Regions from separate parts of the Pseudoduganella sp. UC29_71 genome, predicted to be linked through region 1. Evidence: predicted binding sites of a transcription regulator. Region 1 holds the regulator's gene; each other region holds the start of a gene.
The links. Region 1 encodes LexA, which represses DNA repair genes until DNA is damaged. Its sites were predicted from a motif close to ACTGTATNNNNATACAGT; they were not measured.

Region 1 (7,442 bases):
CGTGCACGCGGTTTTCCAGGTCGTCGAAGTTGGTCATCAGGGCCAGCATTTCCTTGGCGCCTTTGACGCACAGTTCAGCGTGCTGGTTGAACAGGTCAAAAAATTTGCCCTCGGTGGGCATCAAGCGTCCAAACATATCATTCTCCAATCATGATTCATCGTTACTGCAGGCAGCCGCCAGGCGGCGGCCTCAGAAATTATTGCGGGTACTGCGGGAAAGTAAAACTTAGTCGCCCTGGTAGGTCGTCAGCGCACCGCTGTAGTTGCCGAACTTGGTGTACATCCCCATCCAGGTCAAACGTATTGCGCCGATCGGGCCGTTACGCTGCTTGCCGATAATGATCTCGGCCGTGCCTTTTTCGGGTGAGTCGGGGTTGTAGACCTCGTCGCGGTACAGGAAGATGATGACGTCCGCATCCTGCTCGATAGCGCCGGACTCGCGCAAGTCCGACATCACGGGGCGCTTGTTGGGGCGCTGTTCCAGCGAGCGGTTCAGCTGCGACAGCGCGATGACGGGACAGTGCAGTTCCTTGGCCAGGCCCTTGAGCGAGCGCGAGATTTCGGAAATCTCGGAGGCGCGGTTGTCGCCCGGCTTGCTGCCCTGCATCAGCTGCAGGTAGTCGACGATGATCAGGCCCAGCTTGCCGCACTGGCGCGACAAACGGCGCGCGCGGGCGCGCATCTCGATCGGGTTCAGCGCCGGCGTTTCGTCGATGAACACCTGGGCGTCGTTCATTTTCTGGATGGCGTTGGTCAGGCGCGGCCAGTCCTCGTCGTTCAGCTTGCCGGTCCGCAGGCGGTGCTGGTCCAGCATGCCCACCGAACCCAGCATACGCATGGCCAGCTGGGTGCCGCCCATCTCCATCGAGAAGATGGCCACCGGCAGGCCGGCGTCGACCGCCACGTTCTCGCCGATGTTGACCGAGAACGCGGTCTTGCCCATGGACGGACGGCCGGCCACGATGACCAGGTCGCCTGGCTGCAGGCCGGAGGTCATGCGGTCCAGGTCGATGAAGCCGGTCGGCACGCCGGTGATTTCGCTCTGGTTGTCGCGCGAATACAGTTCGTCGATGCGCTCGACCACCTGGGTCAGCAGCGGCTGCACCGCGAGCCAGCCCTGCGCGCCGCGCGCGCCCTGTTCGGCGATGGCGAAAATCTTCGACTCGGCCTCGTCCAGCATCTGCTTGACCTCCTTGCCCTGCGGGCTGAAGGCCTGGCCGGAAATCTCGTCGGCCACGGTGATGAGCTGGCGCAGGATGCCGCGGTCGCGCACGATCTCGGCGTAGCGGCGGATGTTGGCGGCCGATGGCGTGTTTTGCGCCATGGCGTTCAGATAGGCCATGCCGCCCACCTCGTCCGCCTTGCCCAGCATGGACAGCGCTTCGAACACGGTCAGCACGTCGGCCGGCTTGGAGCCGTTGATCAGGCGGACGATCTGTTCGAAGATGATGCGGTGATCATAGCGGTAGAAGTCGTCGGGATTCATGAAATCCGCGATACGGTCGAACGCGGCATTGTCGCGCAGCAGGCCGCCGATGACGGACTGTTCTGCTTCGATGGAATGCGGCGGAATGCGTAGCGAATCTACCTGTGGATCGGAGGGGGTGTTCATGGCGCGAATTATACCTGCTTCGGTGCAAGGGCAAAAAATAAAAAAGCCGGGCAAGCCCGGCTTTTTTATATGTACAACAGTCTAGCTGTAGATTTCTCTACAACAAAACTTAGGCAGCTTCGCCAACGACGGCAACGGTCACGTCGACCACGACGTCGGTGTGCAGCGATACCGAAACGGCGTGCTCGCCGGTGACTTTCAGCGGGCCGTTAGGCATGCGCACGGCAGCCTTTTCAACAGCGAAACCAGCTTTGGTCAGCGCTTCGGCGATGTCGAAGTTGGTCACGGAGCCGAACAGACGGCCGTCCACGCCAGCTTTTTGCGAAACGGTCACGGTCATGCCGTTCAGTTTCTCGCCTTGGGCTTGAGCAGCAGCCAGCTTAACGGCAGCAGCTTTTTCCAGTTCAGCGCGCTTGGCTTCGAATTCAGCCACAGCGGCGGTGGTGGCGCGGCGGGCCAGCTTTTGCGGGATCAGGAAGTTACGTGCGTAGCCGTCCTTGACCTTAACCACGTCGCCCAGGTTGCCGACGTTAACAACTTTTTCCAACAGAATGATTTGCATAGTTCTCTCCAGTTTCTAATCTGACGGCGCTAATTAAGCGTGGTGCAGATCGGTGTACGGCAGCAGGGCCAGGTAGCGAGCGCGCTTGATCGCGGTGTCAACTTGACGCTGGTAGTGCGCCTTGGTACCGGTCAGGCGTGCTGGCATGATCTTGCCGTTTTCCTGGACGAAATCTTTCAGCGTGTCTACGTCTTTGTAGTCCACTTGCTCAACGTTTGCAGCGGTGAAGCGGCAGAACTTCTTACGTTTGAACAGTGGGTTCTGTTGCTTGCGCTTTTCTTTCAGCTTGAGCTTGTTTTTGTCGAACTTTTTACCGAATGCCATTTTAGGCTCCTGTATCTAATAAACTAAAATCAATGATGTGAAACACCAGGCTTCTGCTATTGCGGTTTTTCCTGGCCAGGAATCCTGTGAACTGATAGACACCGCCCAGTGGCGCCGCTTCGAACCGTTTTGCCAGGTCGCCTGCCGCGAGGGCCGGGACTTCGAATTCGGTGAGGCGGGCAATGCCTGCCTCCATCTGCTGCGAACTGTGCTGCAAGACTGCAGTGACAATCGGCATGCCGGCCGGGGTGTACCTGATGGTGTCCCGTTCGGTGATGAGGGCGGTTACCTGTAGCTGGTTCAGTTCAGATCCTGGTCAATACTCAACAGGGCGATTAGGCCGCTGCAGCTGCTTGGGCTTCGGCGCGATGGCTCTTGGCCGCGTCTTCACGTTGTACCGACTTCATCATCGGCGAAGGAGCGGTTTCCGCTTTCTTCATTTTCACGGTCAGGTGACGCAGCACGGCATCATTGAATTTGAATGCGGTTTCCAGCTCGACCAGGGTCTCGTTGTCGCACTCGATGTTCATGCAGATGTAGTGTGCTTTAGCCAGTTTCTGGATCGAGTAAGCCATTTGACGGCGGCCCCAATCTTCCACGCGATGTACGTTACCGCCGCGCGAGGTCACGCTGGCTTTGTAACGTTCGATCATCGCGGGCACTTGCTCGCTTTGGTCCGGATGGACGATAAATACGATTTCATAGTGACGCATGAAAACTCCCTTAAGGACTGTGAATATAGCCCACCCCGGCGTCAAGACGGGTGTGGGAAGAGGTAAGCCCGCGACTATAGCGCCTTTCCGCTGAAAAATCAAGCAACAGCCCGCCTTGATCCGCCGCAAAGCCGCCCGCCCCGGCCGCGGGCATGCTACAGTCCATGGACCAGCCCGCCGACGACTACGACACGCCATGGAAAGACGCCGTGATGCGCTATTTCCGCGAATTCATGGCGTTTTACTTTCCGCAGGCCCACGACACCATCGACTGGCGCCAGCCGCCCAGCTTCCTTGACCAGGAATTGGCGCAGGTAGTGCGCGACGCCCGCCTCGGCCGGCGCCGGCTGGACAAGCTGGTGCGTGTGACCGGCAGGGATGGCGAAGCCAGGACTCTGTACATCCACATCGAGATCCAGCGCAGCCGGGAACGAGATTTTGCCGAGCGTATTTTCACCTACCACTACCGGCTCTACGACCGATTCCACAGCCCTGTCAGCACGCTGGTCATCCTGGCTGATCCGAATCCGGGCTGGCGGCCCGATTGCTACCGCTACGATACCCACGGATGCGAGACCAGCATCATCTTCCCCGTCGTCAAGCTGCTGGACTTCTGGCCGCATCTGGACCGGTTATTGACCAGTCACAATGTTTTTGCCCTGCTGACGGCCGCCCATTTGATGACGCTGCGCACGCGCGGACAGGACCAACAGCGCTTCGAATTCAAGGCCATGCTGACCGCCCTGCTGTACGAGCGGGACTGGAACGCGCAGCGCGTGCTCGATTTATTCAATGTACTAGACTGGATGATGAAGATCCCCGGCCACCTGCAAGACCGGCTGGCCGAACGGATCGATGAACTGAACAGGAGTAAGGAAATGCCATTTGAAAACCTCATGATGAAGATGGCCAGGGAAAAGGCCCGCAAAGAGGGGCTGCAGGAAGGCCGGGAGGAAGGCCGGGAGCAAGGCCGGGAGGAAGGCCGGCGCGCGGTCGTGCACAAATTGCTGCAGCTGCGATTCGGGCCGCTTCCGCAGCACGCGGAACAATTCCTCGCCCAGGCACAGCCGGCGGAATTAACGGCCCTGGAAGACAAAATTCTGCTGGCAGCCAGCCTGGGCGAGCTGATTCAACCGAAACACTGAAAATATTTCGCTCACTTCAACAAAATCCCTTGCATTAGCGCTCACACTGTACAAAAATACAGTCTGTCTATATCCACAGCTCTCAGAGCGAAAAAGCACCATGATCAAGCTCACCGCACGCCAGGAACAAATCCTTAATCTGATCAAGGATGCCATCGACAATACCGGCTTCCCGCCCACCCGCGCCGAGATCGCCAACGAGCTGGGCTTCAAGTCGGCCAATGCCGCCGAGGAGCACCTGCAAGCGCTGGCGCGCAAGGGCGCCATCGAAATCGCGGCCGGCACCTCGCGCGGCATTCGCCTGCTGGGCGCGCACGCCGAATCGGCGGCCACCAAGGTCGCGCAAGCGGCCGCTGCCGCCGCGTCCAATATGATGTCGCTGCCGCTGATCGGCCGCGTCGCCGCCGGTTCCCCCATCCTGGCCCAGGAAAACCTGGAAACCAGCTACAGCGTGGACCCTGCCCTGTTCTCGGCCAAACCCGACTTCCTGCTGAAGGTGCGCGGCGAATCGATGCGCGACGTCGGCATCATGGACGGCGACCTGCTGGCCGTGAAAAAAGTCGACAGCGCAAAGAACGGCCAGATCGTCGTGGCCCGCATCGGCAGCGAAGTAACGGTCAAGCGCTACAAGAAGACCGGCTCGACCATCGAGTTGTTTCCTGAAAATCCGGATTTCAAAGTAATCACCGTCGATCCGGAAGCGGAAGAGTTCGCGCTGGAAGGCCTGGCGGTTGGACTGCTGCGCAGCTGGCACTGAGCGCGGAGAACGGCATGGGCGTATTCAAACTCTACGGAAACTGCGAGTCTGGCCACAGCTACAAGGTGAAACTGGCCATGGAAGTGGCCCAGGTGCCGCATGCGTATGAAGAGATTGATCTGCGCCTGGAGCGCGCCGAGCGCCCCGAACCGTTCCGCAGCCTGGCCAAATACGGCGAAGTGCCGCTGCTGGTGCATGACGGCCAGCCCTATGTGCAATCGAACGCCATCCTGCTGCACCTGGCGGAACACCTGCAGGCGTTCGGCGGAGAGAGCCGTCAGCGCCTGGAGCGCGTGCGCGAATGGCTGTTCTGGGAAGCGAACCGCATCGGATTTTCGATGGCGCACCTGCGCTACGGCCAGAAGTTCGATCCGGCAGCCTATGCCGGCACCGTGCTGCCCTGGTTCCGCAACCGTTTCAACGCCGATATCGAACGCCTGGACGACGAACTGTCCGACGGCCGCGCCTTCCTGCTCGACGATCACGTCAGCATGGCCGACTTTTCCATCTGCGGCTATATGTACTGGCCCGAGCAGGCCAACGTCAGCTACCCGCCGCGCGTGCAGGCCTGGCTGGACCGCATCGCAGCCCTGCCAGGCTGGCGCCATCCCTACAAGATGGAAAGCGCACAACCCTGGTAATTACTTGCCCGGCAGCGAAGTTGTCGTGGAACGCGTGCGGCCCATGTCCGACTCGTACATATTGCGCATGCGGTCCCGTTCCATCTGGTCGAACTTGGCACGCTGCTCCTTCTGGCGCGCCGATTCCTGCTTGACGAACTCACTGGTTTTGTCGGTCCACGCCGCGTTGGCGGCAACGATGCCGTCCGCCTTGCCTTTGGCGGCGGCAATCACCGTGCCGTAAGCCTGGTCCATGCGCGCACTGGCCTCGCTCCATTCAGTTTCATTCATCAGCTTGGCCACATCGGCAGGAATAGCCTTGCCCGGCGGCTGCATGGCGCTCATGTTCTGCACAAAGCCGTTGTAGCACTCCATCCAGCTGGCAATGCTGCCGGAAACCGCCTTGATGTCGGCATTGGTGGTCGAGACGGCGGGGATGACGGGGTCCACGCAATGGAATTTGTCCAGCGCCAAGTCGGCGCCGTCGTACTTGTTGACGTAATACTCGATGTCCGCCTTGCGCAGCACGCGCTCTTTCATGACGCCCAGCGCCGCCGCCGCGCCCTGGTGGCCGGCGCCGGCCGCTTTGGCGAACCATGTCCCCGCCGTGGCGTCGCTGGCGGGAACGCCCTCGCCATACCAATACATTTCACCCAGATGGAACTGAGCCTCGCTGTTGCCGGTGGCGGCCAGCTCCGTGTACAGCTTCAGCGCCTGGGCATACAACTTGGCTTCCAGCAGCTTGTTGGCGTCCGCCAGCGGGTCCGCCAACGCAGCGGCCGCCAGCGCGGCGAACATGACGCCCAATACGTATCTCTTCATCCGTCCGCTCCAAGAAGTTTGGAAAAAGACATCATATACGCACCACCAACAAACACAACCAAAAAGAAACTAATTAGCAGGCTTCCAGCGCGCAGCCGAAGTCTTCCAGCAGATCCGCCGTGTCTTCAATGCCGACCGACACGCGTATCAGCGACTCCGCAATCCCCATCGAGGCGCGGCGCTCCGCGCCCATCTCGTAGAAGATGGTGTGCGCCACCGGGATGATCAGCGTGCGCGTATCCCCCAGGTTCGACGCCGGAATCGCCAGCTTCAGGCGGTTCAGGAAATCGAAGCAGTCGATGCCGTCCTTCAGCTCGAAACTCAGCAGCGAGCCGTGCGCGCGGAACAGTTCCGCCGAGATGGCGTGCTGCGGGTGCGACTCCAGGCCCGGGTAGTACACTGCCGCCACCCGCTCGTCCGATTCCAGCAGCTCTGCCAGCGCCTTGGCGTTGGCGCAGGTGCGCTCCATGCGCAGCGCCAGCGTCTCGGCGCCCACCGCGATGTGGTGCGCCGCCTCCGGCCCCAGCGACGCGCCGAAGTCGCGCAAGCCCTTGGCGCGGATCTGCGTGATCCCCCATTGCGCCGGCGCCGCCTTCTTGTAGTTCTCGAAGATGTTGGGGAACTGAGTCCAGTCGTAGGCGCCGGTGTCGGTCAGGCTGCCGCCCAGGGCGTTGCCGTGGCCGCAGATCGACTTGGTCAGCGCGTTGACGACAAGGCCGGCATTGACCGCCTTGGGCTGGAACAGGTAAGGCGTGGTCATCGTGTTGTCCACGATGTAGAGGATGCCGCGCTCCTTGCACAGCTCGCCGATCCGCTTCAGGTCCGCCACCTGCGTGCGCGGGTTGGCGATGGTTTCAACGAACACGATGCGGGTATTCGGCCGGATG
Region 2 (7,442 bases), 1.4 Mb from region 1:
CGATTCAGGAAAACCATACTCCGCGAAGCCGCGAATTTGGCCGACGATGGAGTTGGCGAATTCAACGGTATAGCCACGCGCAGTCATGCCGTTTAACAGGTCGGCTTCGAATTGCTCCAGATTGCCTTTCTTTTTCCAGGCGGCCATCGCCCGGCGCAGCGCATCGGCTTTGCCCGCCGAGAAGCCGGCGGCCACCATGGCGATGCTCATCACCTGTTCCTGGAAGATGGGAATGCCCAAGGTCCGCTCCAGCACGCCTTCGATTTCCGGGCTCGGGTACGTCACAGGGTCCAGGCCCTGGCGACGGCGCAGATAAGGATGAATCATCCCGCCCTGGATCGGGCCGGGGCGGATGATGGCCACCTCGATGACCAGGTCGTAGAACGTCCGCGGCTGCAGTCGCGGCAGCATCGACATCTGGGCGCGGCTTTCGATCTGAAAAACGCCCATCGTGTCGGCCTGGCAGATCATGTCGTAAGTGGCCGGGTCCTCGGCCGGGATGTCGCCCATCTCGAAACGCGCACCGCGCTGTTCGGAGACCAGCTCCAGCGCGCGCCGGATGCACGACAACATGCCCAACGCCAGCAGGTCGATCTTGAGCAGGCCCACCGCATCAAGGTCGTCCTTGTCCCATTGCACCACGCTGCGCTCTTCCATCGCCGCCGCCTCGATGGGCACGAGGCGCGACAGCTTGGTGTGTGAGATCACGAAGCCACCCGGGTGCTGGCTCAAGTGGCGGGGCACGCTCATGAGCGCGTCGGCCAGGTCGTTCCATTTTTCGGCGATGGACGATTCGGGGTCGAAACCGCAGTCCAGCAGGCGTTGCTGCAGGTCCGCGCGGCCCCCCCACGAGCTCGAAGCTTTTGCGACTTTGTCGACCACGCTCAAGTCCACGCCGAGCGCTTTGCCGACGTCCCGCAACACGGATTTCGGCCGATACGAAATGACAACAGCGGTCAACGCCGCGCGCATCCTGCCATATTTTCGGTAGACATACTGGAGCACCTCTTCGCGGCGCTGATGTTCGAAATCGATGTCGATATCGGGTGGTTCGTTCCTTTCTTTCGACATGAAGCGCTCGAACAGGAGCGTCCCGCGCGACGGGTCGACCTCGGTCACTCCGAGGCAGTAGCATACGGCCGAATTTGCGGCCGAACCACGGCCTTGACACAGAATTTGCTGAGACCTGGCAAAGCGCACGATGTCGAAGACGGTCAGGAAATATGGCTCGAACTGCAGTTCCCCGATGATGTCCAGCTCGTGCTCCAGCTGCGCCTGGACATTCTCAGGAATCCCGCCCGGGTAACGCCAGTCGGCGCCGATGTAAGCTTCCTTGCGCAGATAGGAAGCGGGCGTTTCACCTTCCGGGACCAGTTCATGCGGATACTCATAACGCAACTCGTCGAGGGAGAAGTTGCAAAGCTGCGCCAGGCGCACGGACTCATCCAAGGCCTCGCGGGGGTAGAGGTTGCCCAGTCGCACGCGCGAGCGCAGGTGCTGCTCGGCGTTCGGTGGCAGCTTATAGCCGCATTGCGCCACAGGCACCCCGTGCCGGATGGCCGTCATGGTGTCGTGGATAGGCTTATAGGAGCGCACATGCATGGCCACATCGCCCGTGGCGACGATGGGCATGCTGAACTCGTCCGACAAGGCCTGCACCAGCTGGCGGTGCTTCGCATCCTTATTCCTGTGGTGCAGGGTCAGTGCGATGCGCACCCGGCCTGGTGCGCATTGCACCAGCCACGCCGCCTGCCGCGTCACTTCCTCGTAGGCGCCGCAGTATTGGGGGGCGAGGATGAACTGGCAGTCGGGCAGGCCGCGCAGATGCACTAGGTCGCCGACCGGCGTGGCGATATCACGGGGCCGAACCAGGTAGTGCCCCTTTTCGGCACGCATCCGTCCGACCGTGATCAGTTCACTGAGGTTGCCGTACCCATTGCGGTTCATCGCGATGATGATGATACGGAACGGGGCACTGCCGTCTTCGGGCGTCACGTCGAGTTGGCTGCCGATGAGCAGCTGCAGGCCCAACTCTTTCGCGGTGACATGGGCGCGCACGACACCGGCCAGTGAACACTCGTCGGTAATGGCCAGCGCCAGGTACCCAAGTTGATGGGCGCGCTCAACCAGCTGCTCGGGAGCGGACGCGCCGCGCAGAAAGGAAAAATGGGTATAGCATTGCAGCTCCACGTAATCTGGCAGCCCGGCCGCGGCGGCTGTTGGTCTGGATGGAATGGTGTGCATGGGTCACGCAAACAGCCCATGCAAGTACCACCGGGGGTCTTCGGCGACGCGCTCAAAATAGATCCAGTAGCACGCGGCATTGGCCGCTTGCGCAATGTAGTAGTCACGCGCGGCGACCTGGTCGTTCCACCAGCCTGCCTCCAGGCGTTCGGGCCCATCGATGATTTTTAGCGGGCTGACATAGAACGGACGCTCGTCACGCATCAGCAGCCTGATAGGCTTTGGCAAAAGCCAGAAGGGCCGGCCCTCCAGAATTTCTTCGATCTGTGTTTTCGGACGTTTCGCCGTCGCCGGCATCCACGCGTTGCACACCTCGGGCCGGTAGTCCTCCAGGTCGGCGGGCACCAGCACATTGTCAGCGCCCAGCCTGGCCGTCAACAGCTCAAGCAGGCGTGCGTAGTCCTGCGGTGATCCGCCGGGTTCAGGGAACAGGCTTGCGTTTGGCGGCAGCATCGATTCAATCTTCACCGCATCGAGCCGCAGTGCGATCACGGGCCGTTCTAATATTGTTTTTGCCAGGCGCTCCTTGAGCAGGCGTAACAGATGGGCCTCGTGCCATACCGGCTCGGCGAGTGCCACCTCCAGTACCGTTGGCGCGATCGCGCAATGACCGCGCTCATGCTCCAGGGCGAGCGTGAATACCCGCACAGCACGTTGCAGCGAGGCGAGCCAGCCAACGAGTTGCAGGATGAGTCCGGTGGCGCCGTGCAGCAGCGCTTCGGCGTTCTCAACACGGTCGAAGGTTTCGATGCGGGCGGAGAAATGCAGGGGCGGCTTGATCCATTCGTGCATCTCGGGCGCTTCGCCGTAGGCGCGGTCCAGCGCCGCCAAGAGCTCCTTGCTGGTGCGACGAAGAAGACCCGCACGCGGAAGCCTTCGCAAGGCACCGATCCGCTTGGCGCCGATGTCGCTCAGCCAATCATGGAACGTGACAGCGGCCGGCACCAGAGCGCATGGCAGCAAGTCCAGCCGTTGCTGCATGGTCGCCACGGACAGGACGCGGCGGCGGAACACGACACTTTTCATCCGGGCGCTACGGGCGAGCAGCCATGCGCCCTCAGCCGTTGGGGCCGCCCCGAGCCGCACGGTAAAGCCCAGCGCTTCGATGCTTTTCGTCACACGTGCGCATAAAGCGTGGGGACCGCGAAAGAGCGCGAGGCTCGCACTGACCTCCAACAGCACCGAGAAATCCGGTTGAAACGTGACTTCCGGCGTGTACTGCATCATCGCGGTAGCGATGGCATTCAGGGCAAGGTCCTCTTTGGCAAGGTCGCGTTCAAGAATAGCCGTATCCGGCGATACAGCCATCACGCCTCCGCTGCGCATGCCAAGCTTCACACCCGTCTGGCTGGCTTCCATCGACATGGATACGACTATACCTTTGTCGGTTACTGCATACAGCCCCGGCTCAGACCAACAAGGGCGCAGCGACTCGAGTGGGAGAAGTGGCAGGTGTGCGCTGAGCAGGAGTTTCATGTTCTTTGTCCCACAGCTGGCGACCAGCGGGCATATCAATCAGGGGTACGAAAATAGGGGATTCACAATGCGGGCCCCGTCGCTTGATGATGTCCACCGAGATGCCACCGAGCGCGGGCCGCAGCGCAAGACGCAGCGGTGAAGGGGACGCGTCGGCGGCCGCAGTCAGTGGTCGAACCAGCCATAGCCAGGTATCCGTGGACTGCGCGGCCAGGTTGAGGCGCCGCAGTGCTTCGGGGCGCACGTTCGACTGCCAAAGCACAACGCCACCGCAACTTCCGTTCTTCAGGATTTGCTCCGCTGACCAGAGCGCATCTGCCGAGTTCTGAGGGCGAAGCCAAAGTACGTTCTGTTCATTCATCCGCCACGACCGGCATGCCATCGCGTGGGGAAGATACGGCGGCTGTATCAAGGCGACCCTGTGTTGTCGAGACAGCGACGCCAGTGTGGGCTTCAGCAACTGCATCTCGCCGATACCGTGTTGCTGGACCAGCAATTCGACGAGTGCCGACCTCGGCCACCCGTCGTTGGGCAACTGGCTATCCAGAACGGGATGGCCGGTTGTGGTCGTCGTGGCACGAGATACGGCAAGTTCGCTTGCACGCCACACGCTAGAACGCACAGCTAGGTCCAGAGCAACTTGAGCAACAGGTGCAACGGTAAGTGGTGGAACAAGCATGATAACTCCGATACTGTGTTTTTATACAGTCTTTTGTGAAGTATAGTCGGCTAGCTGGCCAACTAGCAAGAGGATTTTCATTGCATAAAAGTAATTCCCCGAGCATCATCTTTGCTTAGGACCGGCGAGCGAGCTCCACGCGTGTGGTGCCCAGCAGAATCTGCTCAGATTGCGCGGCTGACAAAAATGCTGCTGCTGGGGCCACATCCGACAAGCGCGGTGTAGGCGCTGGCCCGTGCCACGCTGCACCTGAACTGGAAGATCGCCGCTTACAATTTGCAGCGCCTTTGCTACCTGAAGGAGGTCAAGTTCGAGGCGTTCTGACGCCCGAAGTCCACCTGCCCTTCCGGAACAAGCCACGCATACATCAAATGGGCGTTGAATGCTCCGTTGAACTCCATCAACGGCTCACCGGATACCGTCGCCGGCATGCTCGTCGCTGATTTTCCAGTAATTCGCGGTGCCCAACAGTTGACGGCTCATTGCCGCAAGCGGCGCCTCGGCGCGACTATTGGCCGCAGGATGTGAGTATTCGAGAGAATATTTGTGAGAGGCTCTGCTAGAATCTTTTGCAATATTGGCACATGCCATAGCCTCGGAACATCACTCATGGTCGAGTTCGATTTTGCGGCATTGCGGAACCCCGAAATGCTGCTATTACACCTGCGCCACGAGCCGGAGTCGGTGCCCGCTATTGCACAAGCCCTGACTGGGCTGCGTGGCAAGACGGCGACGATAGATGGCCAGGCCCAGTGTGCTTGGCACGCGGTATTTAATCAGATTCAGGCCACAGGGCAGCATCGACGCAGAGGCGAAGCGACACTGCACACGCTGGCAGTGCTCGCCGCCGAGATGAACTTGTGGCGCAATGCAGCCGGACTGTTTTTTCAGTTGCTGCAGCTTGAACAAGAAGCGCTGGTGCGTAGCGCCTTGCAGTTCAATCTCGGCGTCGCCTACCTGCACTGCGGGGCGTACCGCGCGGCGGCGCGATATCTGCATCGTGCCGCCGCAGTCCCATACATCGATGTAAAACAAAGCCCTGCACGATCCCGGCTGCTTCGGCTCGCTGAACTTTCGTCCCAGTGCCGGGCACTATTGGGTTCCCAGCGCATCCGCCTGGCAGAGGGTAGTGCCGCTGTCACAGCGTCTCCCTGCGCGCTCAGCGCGACACTGTTTGGTAGCCATCACGCGCTCGCTCTCTGGCGCTTGCAACGTGATCCCGAACTGGCACGGCGCGCCGGAGTTGATTGCCTGTCCAGTATTGCGGCTGCAGAAATTTGGATCGGCGATGCGCGTGCGCACCAAACGGTGCTGGCCATAATGCATCCCGTCTGTGGCCTGATTGGCGTCGCCGCGCTTCTTGTTCCGCTGCTGGAGATCATGCACAACGCGGGCGCTGCGCGGTTCTATTTCTGGATAGGCAGCGACTTTCAAGGCCAGGGGTTTGGTACCCAGGCCATGGAACTTTTGTACCTCGTGGCCCTGCGCCAGGGAATTCGGCATTTATTTAGCACCGTGCATGTCGACAATCTCGGCTCCCGGCGCGTTCTGGAGAAATGCGGTGGCCGCGCCCTGGCATTTGGGTTAATGGGCGCTCGCCCGGGGCATTGCTTCTTTCATGTGGGAGACGATCAAGGCGACGCAGCTCTGCACGCCTGCCTGGCCGAACTGCTGGCCGCGAACCAAGCGAATGAGCAGCTGCTGCCGTATATGGCCGAACGGCGTGATCAGCATCCGGATGCCGCCGATGGGGTTCCATGCTAATCGTGCGCCAAACACAGCTGGTGGCCCTGGGACGGGTGTCCGAGGAGCAGGCGATCGACGAGCTCTGCCACCATTTGAACACCTACTACCCCCAGCTGACGGCCAGTTTGTCGTCAGCTCAACAACGCACGCTGGTGCAATCCGTAATGCAACTAGCTGCAAGCTATAAGTTGCGTAGCCAGCGCGATATCTGCCGCTTTCTTAACCTGGCTGCGACATATGGCTCGTCGTTCAACAGCGATCCCCAATTGGGATGGATGCTCGCCTGCCTGGTCGATCATGGAGTTGATCGTCCTTCAGATCGCCTGGATCTCCTGATTCGACAATGCCAGCACCGGAACGCCATGGCAGAACTAAGCGATCAGCAACGTGCGCTGTTTGACCGGACGGCCCAGCAGGCCTACGCCGCCAGGGAACTTGAATATGCCGAAGCCTGGTTGAGCAGGGAGTTGCATCTCCCGCCCCCTATCGTCGCATGAGCCACCCTACCTTCCCGGAGCAGGCATGACTTTAGGCGACGCAGATCAAGCCGCGCAACGACAGCAGTCGCGGGTACCTGGGGCTGCGGTTCAGCCGTGTCCGCTCGTGCGCGTCCGCATCCGGGTACGGATCATCGGCGAGGATGCTGAGGGTTTGGATGGGATCGCCGCTGTGCTAAGCAGTCCGGATGGGCACGAACTGCGTTCGCGCACTGGACCCGATGGTGTCTGCCTTTTCGATGGGCTGGATCCGGGCATTTATCAGCTCGGTCTGCCGTTGCTGGACCAGGACGCGTGGCAGGTATTGTCGCTCGCCCAGCTGGCGCCTCAGGAAGCACGCAGCGATATCCTGGCTGACTGGAAGCCAGCGATGCCCGCCGATCTGGGTGCGCCGGTCCAGCATAAGATAGTTGATGGCGAGTGCGGTTCGATGTTGGCCTATCGGCATGGCCTGCTTCCCACCACAGTTTGGGAGCATGAAGCCAATACAGCGCTGCGCGACAGCCGCGAGAGCCTTTATATCCTGGCGGCGGGGGACTTGCTCACCGTCCCCGCACGGCGCCCGCGCATGGCCGAAGTCGCTGCCGGCAGCGATGTGACACTAAGGCGCCTGGGCGTGCCCGAGCGCTTGCGTATCCGATTCCTGTCCTTTGACGACTCGCCACGCGCGGGCCTGTCCTATCTCCTGACCGTGGAAAGCGAAAGCGGCGCAGTGGTCCCTGTTCGCAGCGGGCTAACGGACGAGGATGGCTTTGTTGACGCCGGCATACCGCCCGACGCCGTTACCGCAGAAATCGTAC
Region 3 (7,442 bases), 100 kb from region 1:
GGAGGAGCTGCGCGACCAGATCATCAACAAGGCGCTCGACATCGCCTGCCTGCAGGACCCGTTGCCGACCGATGCCGCCACCTTCGCCAAGCGCAAGGATGAAGGCAAGTCGCGCCTGGTGCTGCTGGTGAACGAGGTGGCGCGCCTGCTGTCGCAGGTGCTGACCGAGTTCCACGGCCTGCCCAAGCGGCTGCAGGGCATCAACGCGCAAGTGGCGGCGGACATGCAGGCGCAGTTGCAAGGCCTGGTGCACAAGCGCTTTTTGCTGGAAAGCGACTACGCGCAGCTGGCGCATTTCCCGCGCTACCTGAAGGCCATGAACGTGCGCCTGGAAAAGCTGCGCGCCGATCCCGCGCGCGACGCCAAGCTGATGGCCGAGTGGCAGAGCGCCGCAGCGCCTTACCAGCGCCTGATGCGCGACAAGACCGCCGGCCGCAACACCGATCCGAAACTGGTGGAGTTCCGCTGGATGCTGGAGGAGCTGCGCGTGTCGCTGTTCGCGCAGGAACTGCGCACGCCCATGCCGGTCTCGGCCAAGCGCTTGCAAAAGGTGTGGGAGTCCATGCAGCGCTAAGGCGCCGGCATGGTGTAGGGTGCGCGGCAGGGCGGCCAACGCAGTCCCACCTGCCGGCCACCCTGTTTTCCCCGCGCATGGCGGTTACTGCTGCATTCGGTACGGAAGTTTAATCTGCCATCCGGTGCGCTGGCGCACCGATGGGATGTCCTGCGTTCGGTATATTGCACTGCAACATATCGAGCAGGAGTGTCGCATGGCCAAGCCCATCTTTGGCGCACGATTGCTGCGCAGCATTACCCGCGCAGGCAAGTCGCAGCAGAAGTTAATGACCCAATTGTTCGGCGTGCCGGCCGTGAAGCCCAAGCCGAAAAAGGCTGCCGGCCAGGCGCGGCGGGTCGCCTCGGCGCCGGACGGCATGCCGATCCGCCAGCATGCGCGGCCGGATGTCTCGGTGCTGCCGGGACGCTGGCTTGCAGCGCATTTTGCTGCAATGCCGCAGGCCGGACAGGTGCCAAGCCAGCCCATGAGCTATTGGCTTTATCTCCCCCAGAATGTGCCGCAAGCCGCGGCGCGCCATGGCCTGCCGCTGATCGTCATGCTGCACGGCTGCCACCAGAGCGCCACGCAGTTTGCGCAAGGCACGCGCATGAATCGCCTGGCAGAGCAGAAGGGCTATGCGGTGCTCTATCCGCAGCAGCTGGCCAGCACGCAGGTGCACCGCTGCTGGCGCTGGTATGACAAGTCCACGCAGGAAGGCGGCGGCGACACCGCGTTGATCGCCGCCATCATCGGCAAGGTGTGCAGCGACTACGCCATCGACCGCAAGCGCATCTACGCCTGCGGCATTTCGGCCGGCGCGGGCATGGCCAATATCCTGGCGCTGAACCATCCCGAACTGATCGCTGCCGTGGGCCTGCATTCCGGCCCGGCGTATGGCGGCGGCCACAGCACCGTCGGCGCGCTGACCGTGATGCAGCACGGCGCCGGCCAGCAAGCCGCCGCCGCCATCCGGAATGTGCTGCGGCAGCGGCCCGGCTTCCCGGCCATGCCCACCATCCTGATCCAGGGCGAGGGCGACAAGGTGGTGCGCCCTGTCAATCAGGCGCAGCTGGTGCAGCAAAGCCTGCTGCTGAACCGCTTGCCGGCCGGGACCGAGGTGAAGGTGGTGGAGCGCGCGCGGCGCGGGCTCACGCGCAATGCGCATGAAATACGGGACTACAGCGCAAAGGGGAAAGTGCTGCTGCGCGTGGCGCGCATCGCGGACCTGGAGCACGCCTGGAGCGGCGGCGACCCGGCGTTGTCATTCAACGCCAAGGCCGGTCCGGACGCCAGCAAGATGATGCTGGACTTCTTCGCCAAGCACCGGCGCGTGGTGGCATGAGCACGCCGGCCCGGCCTAGCCGTCCGCCGGCTCCGGGCCGTCGCCGCTGCCGCTGCCACTGCTTTCCCCCTTGAGCTTCACGCCCCGGCGCGCCAGTCCCTCGCGCAGCAGGAACTCGATTTCCGCGTTCACGCTGCGCAGGTCGCGCGCCGCCAGGCGCTGGATCTCTTCCCACAGCGCCGGGTCGATCCGCAAGGGATAGGCTTTTTTACCTGGGCTTGCCATGCTGTTCTGCCGCTAGTTGTACAGGGTGCCGGTGTTGATGATGGGCTGGGTCTCCTTGTCCGAACACAGCACCACCAGCAGGTTGCTGACCATGGCCGCCTTGCGCTCGGCGTCCAGCTCCACGATATCGCGTTCGGCCAGGCCTTTCAGCGCGGCTTCCACCATGGTGACGGCGCCGTGCACGATCTTGGAGCGGGCGCTGATGATGGCGTCGGCCTGCTGGCGGCGCAGCATCACCTGCGCGATTTCGGCGGCGTAGGCCAGGTGGGTCAGCTTGGCGTCCAGCGTTTCCACGCCGGCCGCTTCGAAGCGCTCCTGCAGTTCCGTCTTCAGTGCGGTGGCCACCACGTCCATGCCGGCGCGCAGCGTGGTCTCGCCTTCCGTCAGATCCTCGCCATCGTCGTAGGCATATTGCGAAGCCAGGTGGCGCAGCGCCGCTTCGGCCTGCACCGACACGTAGCGCTCGAAGTCGTCCACTTCGAACACGGCCTGCGCGGTGTCGCGCACGCGCCAGACGATGGCGGCGCTGATCTCGACCGGGTTGCCGCGTTTGTCGTTGACCTTCAGCGTGGGGCAGTTGAAGTTACGCGCGCGCACCGACAGCTTGCGCTTGACGTAAAACGGGAAGGCCCAGCGCAGGCCGTCGTTGCGGTCGGTGCCGATGTATTTGCCGAACAGCGTGATGATGGCCGTCTCGTTCGGCTGCAGCATGTACAGCCCGGCGAAAGCGATCAGGCCGAGCAGGCCCGCGGTCACGCACAGGAGCGGATGCAAGCCGCTGCGCGCGCCGAAGCCTGCCAGGGCGATCAGTGCCAGCGCGCCGACCGCCGCCGTATAGCCGCTGACCGAAGAAAACGCCGTTTCACGGCGAATATGTGCTGCGTTCATGCTCGACTCCCTCGTGGTTGTGACATCAAAGTGATATCACTTTAGGATCACTTCGAGTTGAAGTCAAGAAATTTATCAAATAAATATGGTTCTAAATATGGTTCGCCTGCGACGCGGTCTCAGAGGAAAAAGGCCAGCGCCGCCACGGCGGTGGGCGGCAGGGCGCCGAGCAGCAGGCCGACGGCGCCGATGGATTCGTCCTGGAAGCCGCGCCGCAGCAGCGACACGCCGGCCGGGTTGGGCGCGTTGGCGATCACCGTCAGGCCGCCGCCGGCCACCGCGCCGGCCACCAGCATGTACTGCGCCTGTGGCGCCATGCCGTCGATCAGCGAACCGAGGTAAGTCAGGGCGGCGTTGTCGGTGATGGCGGTCAGGCCCAGCGCGCCGAAGAACAGCGCCACCGGCGCCAGGCTGGAGACGATGGGCTGCAGCCACCATTGCTGCATGCCGCCCAGCACCACCAGCCCGGCCAGGAAGAAGCCCACCAGCAAGCCTTCCTTCAGGATCAGCGGCTGCTGGTAGCGCTGGTAGGCTTGCGTGAAGCCAAGGAACAGCAGGAACAGGCCCAGGAACATCACCGGGTGGTGCGCCAGCAGCACCACGGCGGCCAGGAAGCCCAGGTGGATCAGCGATACCAATAGCGGCACCGGCACTGGCACCGGCGTCGGGCCGTTGCCGCCGGCGGCGCTGGCGTTGGCGTCCATGCCGCCTGGCGCGGCTTGCGGTTGCAAGTGGCGCTGGAGCAGGAAGCAGATGGCGGTGGCGTTCACCAGCACCGCCAGCGTGGCTTTCCAGCCGAACTGGCTGGCCATGAAGGCGCTGTCCCAGCCCCAGGTGGCGGCCACCATCAGCACCGGCGGCGCGGCGTAGGAGGTGAGCGTGCCGCCGATCGACACGTTGACGAACAGCACGCCCAGTGCGGCGTATTTCAGCCGTTCCGGCATGCCGTCGCGGAACACCAGCGGCGCCAGCGTGAGCGCGGCCAAGGTCATGGCGGCCGGCTCGGTGATCAGCGAGCCGGCCAGCGGCACCAGCGCCAGGCCCAGCCAGGCCAGCGCCAGTTCGGTGCGCATCGGCGCCAGCCGCGCCAGCGCCTGCAGGGCGCGCTGCACCGCGTTCAGCACCGGCCAGGAGGCCGCCACCACCATCACCACGAATACGAACAGCGGCTCGGTGTACTGGCGCGACTCGGCGTAGGCAATGGCGTTCTGGCCGCCGGCCGCGATGGCGATGGCCACGATCAGGATGGCGGCCCAGAAGCCGAACACCACTTCGACTTCGCCCAGCAGGTGCAGCAGGCCGGCGTGGCGCGGGTGGCGGTGGGCCAGGATCTCGAAGGATTTGGCAGCGAAGGTGTGCACCAGCGCCAGTCCGAACAGGATGGCGCCGATAAGCTGGATGGTGGTCATGGAGGCCCGGAAAGTATGGTGGCAATGTCTATCTTACAGCATGCGCAAGCTTTCCCTTCGGCACAAACCGCAAGTAGTCCTTGCCAAAACCGGGAGTAAATAGTACTGTGTATTTGTACAGTATTTGATTGAAAGCCATGCCCCCCACCGCCACTCCTGAAAGCCTGCATCCGTCGTTGTGGCTGGCCTCGCAGCTGGCGCACTCCGCCACGCGCTGCGTCGATACCGGCTACGCGGCGCTGTCGGCGCAACTGCCGGGCGGCGGCTGGCCGCTGGGCACGCTCACCGAGCTGATGCTGCAACAGCAGGGCATAGGCGAAATCCGCCTGCTGCGCCCGGCGCTGGTGGCGGCCTCGAAACGGCCGGTGGTGCTGCTGGCGCCGCCGCAAATCCCGCAAGGGCTGGCGCTGGCCGCGCTGGGCCTGCCGCCGTCGCAAATGGTGTGGATACGCAATACCGGCAAGAGCGGCGACGCGCTGTGGGCGGCCGAACAGGTGCTGCGCAGCGGCTGCTGCGGCGCGCTGCTGCTGTGGCAGCAGCAGATGCGCAGTGAAAACCTGCGCCGGCTGCACCTGGCGGCGCAAAGCGGCGACACCCTGTTCTGCCTGATGCGCCCGCTGGCCGCCGCGCAGGACGCCTCGCCGGCGCCGCTGCGGCTGGCGCTGCGCCCGGCGCCGGGCGGCATCCACATCGAATTCGTCAAACGCCGGGGACCGCAGCGCGACGCGCCGCTGTTCCTGCCCCTGCCACCTTCTTTGCTACAGCGTCATGCGTCTCTGGATCGGCCTCTACCTGCCACGGCTCCCGCTCGAAGTATTCTGCCCCAGCTGGTCGGAGGATAGCTGCAGCGTGGTGCTGGAGCAGGAGGGCGTGCTGGCGGTGTCGCCGCAGGCCCATGCCGCCGGCGTGCGGCTGGGCATGCGGCGCGGTGGCGCCTTGCTGATGGCGCCGGACGCGCAGCTGCACGAGCGCGCGCCCGGGCGCGAGCAGGAGGCGGTGCACGCCGTGGCCATGGCGCTGCTGCGCTACACGCCGCTGGTGGCGGTGGCCGAAGAAGCCACGTTGCTGATCGATATCGGCGCCAGCCTGCGCCTGTTCGGCGGCATCCGCAAGCTGTGCGCGCTGGTGAAGGACAGCATGCGGGCGCTGGGTTTTACCGCCGTGCTGAGCGTTGCCCCCACCGCGCGCGGCGCCTGGCTGCTGGCGCGCAGCGGGGGCGGGCGTGCCTTGAGCATCGAATCCATGACGCGGCGCCTGGCGCCGCTGCCCGGCAGCCTGCCGCCGCCGGCGCGGCCCTTCCTCAACTGGTTTGAAGGCATGGGCTGTTTGACGCTGGCCGACCTGCGGCGCCTGCCGCGCCCGGGCCTGCAGCGCCGCTGCGGACGCGCGCTGCTGGACATGCTGGACGAGGCGCACGGCGAAGCGCCCGAACTGTACGAGTGGGTGGAAGCGCCGCCCACGTTCAGCGCCAAACTGGAGCTGTTCGACCGCATCGAGCACGCGGACGCGCTGCTGCACGGCGCGCAGCGCCTGCTGCAGCAAATGGTGGGCTGGCTGTGCGCGCGCCAGTTCGCGGTGGAGCGCGTGAAGCTGCTGCTGGAGCATGAGCGCGGCAAGGTGGCGCGCCCGCCCACGGCCATCGAGATCGCGCTGGCCGAGCCGGCGTGGCGCGACGAGCACCTGCTGCGCCTGCTCAAGGAACGTCTGGCCAAGACCGAGCTGGTGGCGCCGGTGATCGGCCTGTGCCTGGAAGCGGCGCAGGTGCAGCCCATGCTGCCGCCCACCGATTCGCTGTTTCCGGAGCCGGGCGGCAGCAAGGAAGACCGCGAGCGCCTGTTCGAGCTGCTGGTGGCGCGGCTGGGGCCGGACAATGTGCTGAAGGCGTCGCCGCAGGCGGACTACCGGCCCGAGCTGGCCAACGCCTGGGTGCCGGTGCACGACAAGCTGCGCCCGGCCGACGTGGATGCGCGCATGCCGCCGCAAAGCCTGCCGCGCCCGGCCTGGCTGCTGCCCAAGCCGATCGCGCTGCTGATGCGCGACCACCGGCCGTTCTACATGTCGCCGCTGCGCATGGTGTCGAACGCCGAACGCATCGAGGCCGGCTGGTGGAGCGAAGGGCAGACGCGCGACTACTTCATCGCCGAAGGCGGCGACCACGCGCACTACTGGGTGTTCCGCGAGCGCCTGGGCGCCAAGGAGGGCGAGGCCGAGCCGCGCTGGTATCTGCACGGCTTGTTCGGCTAGACTGCGGGTATGGCCGTGTTCACGGCAAAACTCACGGAAATACATCATGCGAGCAGAACGACACGAATTCACCGGCGCCAGCGGCCACCGCCTGGCGGCGCGCCTGGACGCGCCGGACGGCGCCATCAAAGCCTACGCGCTGTTCGCGCATTGTTTTACCTGCGGCAAGGACGTGATCGCCGCCAGCCGCATCGCGCAGGCACTGACCGCGCACGGCATTGCCGTGCTGCGGTTCGATTTCACCGGCCTGGGCGCCAGCGAGGGCGAGTTCGAGAACACCAATTTTTCGTCCAACGTGGCCGACCTGGTGGAGGCGGCGGACTTTCTGCGCGAGAAGTTTGCCGCGCCGCACCTGCTGATCGGCCACAGCCTGGGCGGCGCGGCGGTGCTGGCGGCGGCGGTCAGCGTGCCGGAGGCGAAGGCGGTGGTGACCATCGCCGCGCCGGGCGAGCCGGCTTACGTGACCAATATGTTCAGCGCTCACCTGGAGCAGATTGCCGCCGACGGCGAGGCGCAGGTGCAGCTGGCGGGGCGGCCGTTCCGCATCAAGCAGCAGTTCGTGGAGGACGTGGGCGGGCACAGCCTGCGCGAACATATCGCGGGGCTGCGCAAGGCTTTGCTGGTGATGCACGCGCCGGGCGACGATACGGTGGCGGTGCGCAACGCGATGGACATTTTCATGGCGGCACGCCACCCGAAAAGTTTTGTCTCGCTGGATGATGCCGACCACTTGCTGACGCGGCGCGAGGACGCCGTCTACGTGGCCGACCTGATCGCG
Region 4 (7,442 bases), 1.0 Mb from region 1:
CATGATGCGCACGTAGCGCCCGTGGTGCGGGCCGCCGTAGCGCGCGGCCAGGAAGTCGGGAATGGTGTACTGGCTGAACTTGCGCAGATAGGGCGCGATCAGCAGCGCCACCAGGCAGTAGCCGCCGGTCCAGCCCATGATGTAGGCCAGGCCGTCGAAGCCGTGCAGGTACAGGGTGCCGGCCAGGCTGATGAAGCTGGCCGCCGAGATCCAGTCGGCCGCGGTGGCCATGCCGTTGAACATGGCCGGCACGCGCCGCCCGGCCACGTAGTATTCGGCCACGTTGGAGGTGCGGCTGACCAGGCCGATGGCGGCGTACAGCGTGATGGTGGCCAGCATGAACAGATAGCCTATCCACACGCGCGGCATGCCCTCCTTTTCCAGCACCGCCAGCGCCACCAGGAAGCCGGCGAAGCAGGCCGAGAACATCAGGTAGTAGCGCGACAGGCGCCTGAAGTAGCCGGGCTTGGCGTTCATGCGCGCTCCCCGTCCGGCGCGGCCGGCGCCGAGGCGGCAAACTGCTGGTCCAGCCAGCGCATGCGCCAGGCGTAGATGCCGATGATGGCCAGGTACACCAGCGAGGCGCCCTGCGCCGCCAGGTAGAACGACAGCGGCCAGCCGAACAGCATCATGCCGGTCAGCTCGCGCGCGAAGAACACCGCGCAGAAGCTGGTGGCCAGCCATAGCAGCAGCAGGGCGGCGGTGATGCGGCGCGTCTTGCGCCAGTGGCGGGCGCGGCGCGCTTGCAGGGGGCTGTCCGCCGTGCCGGGTGCGCCGGCCGCGTTGATGTGCTTATCCATAGTAGAGCTGGTCCTGCTCGGGTTCGTCGTCGGGCGCGCGCAGCGGGAAGGTCAGGCGGAACAGGCTGCCGGGCAGCTTGGCGTTGTTGCTGCGCGGGTTGCTGAAGATGTCGATGTCGGCGCCGTGCTGCTGCGCGATCTCGCGCACGATGGCCAGCCCCAGCCCGCTGCCTTCGGCGCTGCTGCCCAGGATGCGGTAGAAGCGCTCGAACACGTGGGTGCGCTCGGCCGGCGGGATGCCGGGGCCGGTGTCCTCCACCTCCACCACGCCTTCCTGCCCGGAGCGCCGCACGCGCACCGTCACCGAGCCGCCGGCCGGCGTGTAGCGCAGCGCATTGTCGATCAGGTTGGACAGCGCCTCGCGCAGCATGGTGGGGTTGCCCTCGATCGGCACTTCGCCGTCAGACGGCGCTTCGAAGCCCAGGTCGATGCGGTAATTGAAGGAGGCCGGCACCCAGTCGCGCACGGCGCTGCGCGCCAGCTCGGCCAGATCCACCGGCAGCAGCGCCGCGCCGGCCTGCGGCTGGTTCTCGGCGCGCGCCAGGGCCAGCAGCTGGTTCACCAGCCGCGTGGCGGACTCCGAGCTTTTCGCCAGCTGCTCCAGCGAGCGGTGGATTTCGCCCTGGTCGGTCTGGCGCAGCGCCAGTTCGGACTGCATGCGCATGCCGGCCAGCGGCGTTTTCATCTGGTGCGCCGCGTCGGCGATGAAGCGCTTCTGCATCTCGATCGACAGCGACAGCCGCGCCAGCATCTCGTTGAGCGAGCGCACCAGCGGCGTGATCTCCTCCGGCACCTGGCGCGAATCGATGGGACTCAGGTCGTCCGAGCTGCGCGCGCGGATGCGCTCCTGCAGCTGGGCCAGCGGGGACAGGCCCCGGGCCAGCGCGAACCAGACCAGGGCCAGCACGATGGGCAGCACGATGAACTGCGGCAGGATCACGCCCTTGATGATTTCATTGGCCAGCTTGGCGCGCTTTTCCAGCGTCTCGGCCACCTGCACCAGCGCCAGCCGCGTGTCCTCGGCGCCCTGGTCTTCCAGCGCCACCCAGGAATAGGCGATGCGGATCGGCGTGCCGTGCATATTGCCGTTGCGGAACTGCACCAGGCCGGGCTTGGCCTTGTCCTCGTCCGGCGGCGCGGACAGGTCGCGGTCGCCGTCCGCGACGGCGCCGTTGGGGCCGGCGATCTGGAAGTACACGCTGTCCACGTCGTCCGCGCGCAGGATGTCGCGCGCCGAGCCGGGCAGGCGCGGCGCCAGCTTGCCGTTCACTTCATGGATCTGCTGCGCCAGCACGGTCACGCTGTCTTCCAGCGCGTGGTCGAAAGGCTGGTTGGCGATGGACTTGGCCACCAGGTAGGTGATCGCGATGCTCATCGGCCACAGCAGCAGCAGCGGCGCCAGCATCCAGTCCAGGATTTCGCCGAACAGCGAGTGCTGGATATCGTCTTCCCTGGCGCCGCCGGCCGGCTCCCGCCAGGACAGGTCTTCCTCGTCCTGGCCTAGATCCTTGTCCATGGCGGTCCCGGCGTCGCGTTCGTTCACGGCTTACTTGGCTTCGCCGCGCGGCGTGTCGCTGTACTTTTCCAGGCAGTAGCCCAGGCCGCGCACGGTGGCGATGCGCACGCCGCCCACTTCGATCTTCTTGCGCAGCCGGTGCACATACACTTCGATGGCGTTGTTGCTCACTTCCTCGCCCCATTCGCACAGGTGGTCCACCAGCTGTTCCTTGGACACCAGGCGCCCGGTGCGCGCCAGCAGGATTTCCAGCAGGCCCAGTTCGCGCGCCGACAGGTCCAGCATCTGGTCGTTGATATAGGCCGAGCGGCCCACCTGGTCGTAGCTCAGCGGGCCGTGCTTGATGATGGTCGAGCCGCCGCCCTGGCCGCGCCGGGTCAGCGCGCGCACCCGCGCCTCCAGCTCGGACAGCGCGAACGGCTTGGCCATGTAGTCGTCCGCGCCCAGGTCCAGGCCGTTCACGCGCTGCTCGATGGAATCGGCGGCCGTGAGAATCAGCACCGGCAGCAGCGAGGAGCGCGCGCGCAGGCGGCGCAGCACTTCCAGCCCGGACAGCTTGGGCAGGCCCAGGTCCAGGATCAGCAGGTCGAATTCCTGCGTGGACAGGGCGGTGTCCGCCTCCTGGCCGTTCTTCACGCAGTCGATCGCATAACCGGACTGGCGCAGCGAACGGGTCAGCCCGTCGGCCAGTACGCTGTCGTCCTCGGCAAGTAAAATACGCATAATGTCACCCGGCTTCAGAAGCTTCCATTGTGTTTCATTTCACTTAACATGGCTAGTTTTTGATCGGCGTCAAACTTCTGAAAACAATGCTTGCAAAAAGCACTGGTTTTTTATACAGTACCACCTGTACAGACTAATCACTTGCCGAAAGATCAATCATGGACGACAAAAAAGGCGCAGTACCCGCCGGCGAAAAAGCCAAGGCGCTTGCAGCAGCACTGGCTCAAATTGAAAAGCAGTTCGGCAAGGGTTCCGTCATGCGCATGGACGCCAGCGCCCCCATCGAAGAAGTGCAGGTGGTCTCCACCGGCTCGCTGGGCCTGGACATCGCACTGGGCGTGGGCGGCCTGCCGCGCGGCCGCGTGGTGGAAATCTACGGTCCGGAATCGTCGGGTAAAACCACGCTGACGCTGCAAACCATCGCCGAAATGCAGAAACTGGGCGGCACCTGCGCCTTCATCGACGCCGAACACGCGCTGGACGTGGGCTACGCGCAGAAGCTGGGCGTGAACCTGCACGAGCTGCTGATCTCGCAGCCGGACACCGGCGAACAGGCCCTGGAAATCTGCGACGCGCTGGTGCGCTCCGGTTCCGTGGACATGGTGGTGGTCGACTCCGTGGCCGCGCTGACGCCGCGCGCCGAGATCGAAGGCGACATGGGCGACTCGCTGCCGGGCCTGCAAGCCCGTCTGATGTCGCAGGCGCTGCGCAAGCTGACCGGCTCCATCAACCGCACCAACACCCTGGTCATCTTCATCAACCAGATCCGCATGAAGATCGGCGTGATGTTCGGTTCGCCGGAGACCACCACCGGCGGCAACGCGCTGAAGTTCTACGCCTCCGTGCGCCTGGACATCCGCCGCACCGGCTCCATCAAGTCGGGCGACGAGGTGATCGGCAACGAAACCAAGGTCAAGGTCGTCAAGAACAAGATCGCGCCGCCGTTCAAGGAAGCGCACTTCGACATCCTGTACGGCGCCGGCACCTCGCGCGAAGGCGAGATCATCGACCTGGGTGTGGAAGCGAAGATCGTCGAGAAATCCGGCAGCTGGTACAGCTATAACGGCGAGCGCATCGGCCAGGGCAAGGACAACGCCCGCACCTTCCTGGTGGAGCGTCCCGAGCTGGCGCACGAAATCGAAAACAAGGTGCGCGCCTCGCTGGGCGTGCGCGAACTGCCGGGCCTGGGCGCCGAACCTGCACCCAAGCTCAAAGCGGTAGAGTAAGCTGGCAGTTGGCGGATTACGCGCCTGCGGCGCTAATCCGCCTACGATGCGATACGATCGTCGTCGTCGTTGCCGTAGGGCGGGTTAGGCGCAGAGCGCCGTAACCCGCCGAGCCCGCGTCCTGCCCTATCACCATGCCCCTCCCACCCCTCAGCCTCAAAGCCCGCGCGCTGCGCCTGCTGTCCACGCGCGAGCACAGCCGCATGGAACTGGCGCGCAAGCTGGCGCGCCACGCGCAAGAGGGCGACGACGTCGAAGCGCTGCTGGACTTCCTCGAAAAAAACAACTGGCTGTCCGAAGAACGCTTCTCCGAATCCCTGGTCCACCGCCGCTCGGCGCGCTACGGCAACGCCCGCATCGTGGCCGAGCTGCAGCAGCATGGCATCAAGGGCGAGGCGCTGAGCGAACTGAAGGCCGGCCTGGCCGAAGACGAGACTGCGCGCTGCTGCGAAGTATGGCGCCGCAAGTTCGGCACCCTGCCGCAGGACGCCCAGGAACGCAGCAAGCAAATGCGCTTCCTGCTGCAGCGCGGCTTCTCCCAGAAGGCCATCCAGGCCGCTATGAAAGGCGTCGATCTCGACGAATTCTGAGGCCTGCGCGCAAGCGCAAAACTCCCTGCGGCGGCTAATAATTTGCCACTACTTGTTATATGCCACGTCGCAAGTCGCGCCGGGGTGTGCTACACTTTTGGGGTTTTTGCAGCACCGCGGGTGCGGTGGTTGTCCGTAGAAGCTGCGGCAACGTGCTTTCTTGTTAAGAGAAATGTGCAAGGCTGCTTACTAATTTTTGCCGCGCGAGCGGCATCGGTCTTATGTCCCTGTCAACTCCAGTCTCCCGACGTGCGCTGCGGCACACGCGCGCCATAGACATCCAAGCGTTCGCGCGCGACGATGGCCTGTGGGATCTTGACGCCCATATCACCGACATCAAAGTTTAACGCCACCAAGCTCGCCTCCGGCGTGCGCGAAGGCGGTATGCCCCTGCACGACCTCTCCTTACGCATTACGGTAGACCGCCAACTGAATATCGTTGCCGCCGAAGCCGTCTCTGACGCGGTTCCCTATCCCGGTTTCTGCAACACCATCGGCCCCGCCTACGCGGCCCTGGTGGGACTGAACCTGATGAAGGGATTCCGGCATGAACTCAAGCAGCGCCTGCATGGCATCGCCGGCTGCACCCATCTGACGGAACTGGCCCAGATCCTGCCAACGGCGGCAGTCCAGGCCTTCGCCAATGATGTCTGGCCGACGCATGATGCGGCTAGCGACAACGTTCCGCACGAAAAGCCTTTCCAGCTCGACAAATGCCACGCCCTCCGCACCGACGGCGGGGCCGTGGCGCAGTTTTACCCGCGCTGGGTAGCGAAATCCGAGCTGGCCTAGCGCACGCAGCACAAAATCGTTTCTTACTTTACATAATCGCAACTTTACATATCAGTAAATCAGAAGGGAAGCCAGCATGAAAATCCATGAGTATCAGGGCAAAGAAATCCTCCGAAAATTCGGAGTGACGGTTCCGCGCGGTATCCCGTGCCTGTCCGTAGACGAAGCAGTCAAAGCTGCTGAGACGCTGGGCGGCTCGGTTTGGGTAGTCAAGGCGCAGATCCATGCTGGCGGCCGCGGCAAAGGCGGCGGCGTGAAAGTGGCCAAGTCGCTGGAACAAGTCAAGGAATACGCCAACCAGATCATGGGCATGCAGCTGGTAACCCACCAGACCAGCGCCGAAGGCCAGAAAGTGCGCCGCCTGCTGATCGAAGAAGGCGCGGACATCAAGAAAGAACTGTACGTATCCCTGGTCACCGACCGTGTCACCCAGCGCGTCGTGCTGATGGCTTCCTCCGAAGGCGGCATGGACATCGAAGAAGTGGCCGAGTCCCACCCGGAACTGATCCACACCATCGCCATCGATCCAGCCGTCGGCCTGACCGACGCTGAAGCGGCCGGCATCGCCGCCAAGATCGGTGTACCGGAAGGCTCGATCGCCGACGCCGTCACCAACCTGCAAGGCCTGTACAAAGCCTACTGGGAAACCGACGCATCGCTGGCCGAAATCAACCCGCTGATCCTGACCGGTTCGGGCAAGGTTATCGCCCTGGACGCCAAGTTCAACTTCGACGCCAACGCCCTGTTCCGCCAGCCGGAAATCGTTGCTTACCGCGACCTGGACGAAGAAGATCCAGCTGAAGTCGAAGCGTCGAAATTCGACCTGGCCTACATCTCCCTGGACGGCAACATCGGTTGCCTGGTGAACGGCGCCGGCCTGGCCATGGCCACCATGGACACCATCAAGCTGTTCGGCGGCGAGCCAGCCAACTTCCTGGACGTAGGCGGCGGCGCAACGGCAGAGAAAGTGACCGAAGCGTTCAAGATCATGCTGAAGAACCCGGAACTGAAAGCCATCCTGGTGAACATCTTCGGCGGCATCATGCGCTGCGACGTGATCGCCGAAGGCGTGATCACCGCGTCGAAGGCCGTTTCCCTGAAAGTGCCACTGGTCGTGCGCATGAAGGGCACCAACGAAGACCTGGGCAAGAAGATGCTGGCCGAATCCGGTCTGCCTATCATCGCAGCCGACACCATGGAAGATGCAGCCAAGAGCGTTGTTGCCGCTGCAGCCGGTCAAGCTTAATTAAGGAATCAACATGTCCATTCTGATCAATAAAGACACCAAAGTCGTCACCCAAGGCATCACCGGCAAGACCGGCCAGTTCCACACCCGTATGTGCCGCGAATACGCGAACGGCAAAAATGCCTTCGTCGCAGGCGTGAACCCGAAGAAAGCCGGCGAAGACTTCGAAGGCATTCCAATTTTCGCTAACGTGACCGAAGCGAAAAAAGAAACCGGCGCCAACGTTTCCGTGATCTACGTTCCACCAGCAGGCGCAGCTGCCGCCATCTGGGAAGCCGTGGAAGCCGAAATGGACCTGGCCATTTGCATCACCGAAGGCATTCCTGTCCGCGACATGATGGCCCTGAAGGACCGCATGGCCAAAGCCGGCTCGAAGACCCTGCTGCTGGGTCCTAACTGCCCAGGCCTGATCACCCCTGACGAAATCAAGATCGGCATCATGCCAGGCCACATCCACCGCAAGGGCCGCATCGGCGTGGTATCCCGTTCGGGCACCCTGACCTATGAAGCAGTGGCACAGCTGACCGCTCTGGGCCTGGGCCAATCGTC

Region 2: imuA (translesion DNA synthesis-associated protein ImuA) is a predicted target of LexA. The motif match lies at 4,412-4,429, and genes of this name have one in related genera.
Region 3: imuA (translesion DNA synthesis-associated protein ImuA) is a predicted target of LexA. The motif match lies at 4,525-4,542, and genes of this name have one in related genera.
Region 4: recA (recombinase RecA) is a predicted target of LexA. The motif match lies at 3,141-3,158, and genes of this name have one in related genera.

What each region holds. Positions count from the first base shown of each region.
Region 1 is NZ_CP170549.1:4,319,985-4,327,426, forward strand. It holds gene ACFJI2_RS19130 (DUF47 domain-containing protein) at 1-136, opposite strand, end outside; gene ACFJI2_RS19135 (replicative DNA helicase) at 227-1,612, opposite strand; gene rplI (50S ribosomal protein L9) at 1,722-2,174, opposite strand; gene rpsR (30S ribosomal protein S18) at 2,208-2,498, opposite strand; gene priB (primosomal replication protein N) at 2,500-2,802, opposite strand; gene rpsF (30S ribosomal protein S6) at 2,834-3,211, opposite strand; gene ACFJI2_RS19160 (DUF4351 domain-containing protein) at 3,376-4,356, shown strand; gene lexA (transcriptional repressor LexA) at 4,457-5,113, shown strand; gene ACFJI2_RS19170 (glutathione S-transferase family protein) at 5,128-5,754, shown strand; gene ACFJI2_RS19175 (sel1 repeat family protein) at 5,755-6,555, opposite strand; gene ACFJI2_RS19180 (cystathionine gamma-synthase family protein) at 6,629-7,442, opposite strand, start outside.
Region 2 is NZ_CP170549.1:2,881,429-2,888,870, reverse strand. It holds gene ACFJI2_RS12605 (error-prone DNA polymerase) at 1-2,244, opposite strand, end outside; gene ACFJI2_RS12600 (Y-family DNA polymerase) at 2,248-3,720, opposite strand; gene imuA (translesion DNA synthesis-associated protein ImuA) at 3,653-4,399, opposite strand; gene ACFJI2_RS12590 (GNAT family N-acetyltransferase) at 5,009-6,163, shown strand; gene ACFJI2_RS12585 (hypothetical protein) at 6,157-6,642, shown strand; gene ACFJI2_RS12580 (peptidoglycan-binding protein) at 6,668-7,442, shown strand, end outside.
Region 3 is NZ_CP170549.1:4,423,011-4,430,452, reverse strand. It holds gene hrpA (ATP-dependent RNA helicase HrpA) at 1-574, shown strand, start outside; gene ACFJI2_RS19635 (alpha/beta hydrolase family esterase) at 771-1,898, shown strand; gene ACFJI2_RS19630 (hypothetical protein) at 1,914-2,123, opposite strand; gene ACFJI2_RS19625 (SPFH domain-containing protein) at 2,136-3,011, opposite strand; gene ACFJI2_RS19620 (putative Na+/H+ antiporter) at 3,131-4,420, opposite strand; gene imuA (translesion DNA synthesis-associated protein ImuA) at 4,558-5,262, shown strand; gene ACFJI2_RS19610 (Y-family DNA polymerase) at 5,189-6,664, shown strand; gene ACFJI2_RS19605 (alpha/beta hydrolase family protein) at 6,711-7,442, shown strand, end outside.
Region 4 is NZ_CP170549.1:5,337,442-5,344,883, reverse strand. It holds gene ACFJI2_RS23740 (sodium:solute symporter family protein) at 1-477, opposite strand, end outside; gene ACFJI2_RS23735 (DUF4212 domain-containing protein) at 474-800, opposite strand; gene ACFJI2_RS23730 (sensor histidine kinase) at 793-2,316, opposite strand; gene ACFJI2_RS23725 (response regulator transcription factor) at 2,347-3,039, opposite strand; gene recA (recombinase RecA) at 3,198-4,265, shown strand; gene recX (recombination regulator RecX) at 4,400-4,855, shown strand; gene ACFJI2_RS23710 (DUF2889 domain-containing protein) at 5,240-5,647, shown strand; gene sucC (ADP-forming succinate--CoA ligase subunit beta) at 5,724-6,893, shown strand; gene sucD (succinate--CoA ligase subunit alpha) at 6,907-7,442, shown strand, end outside.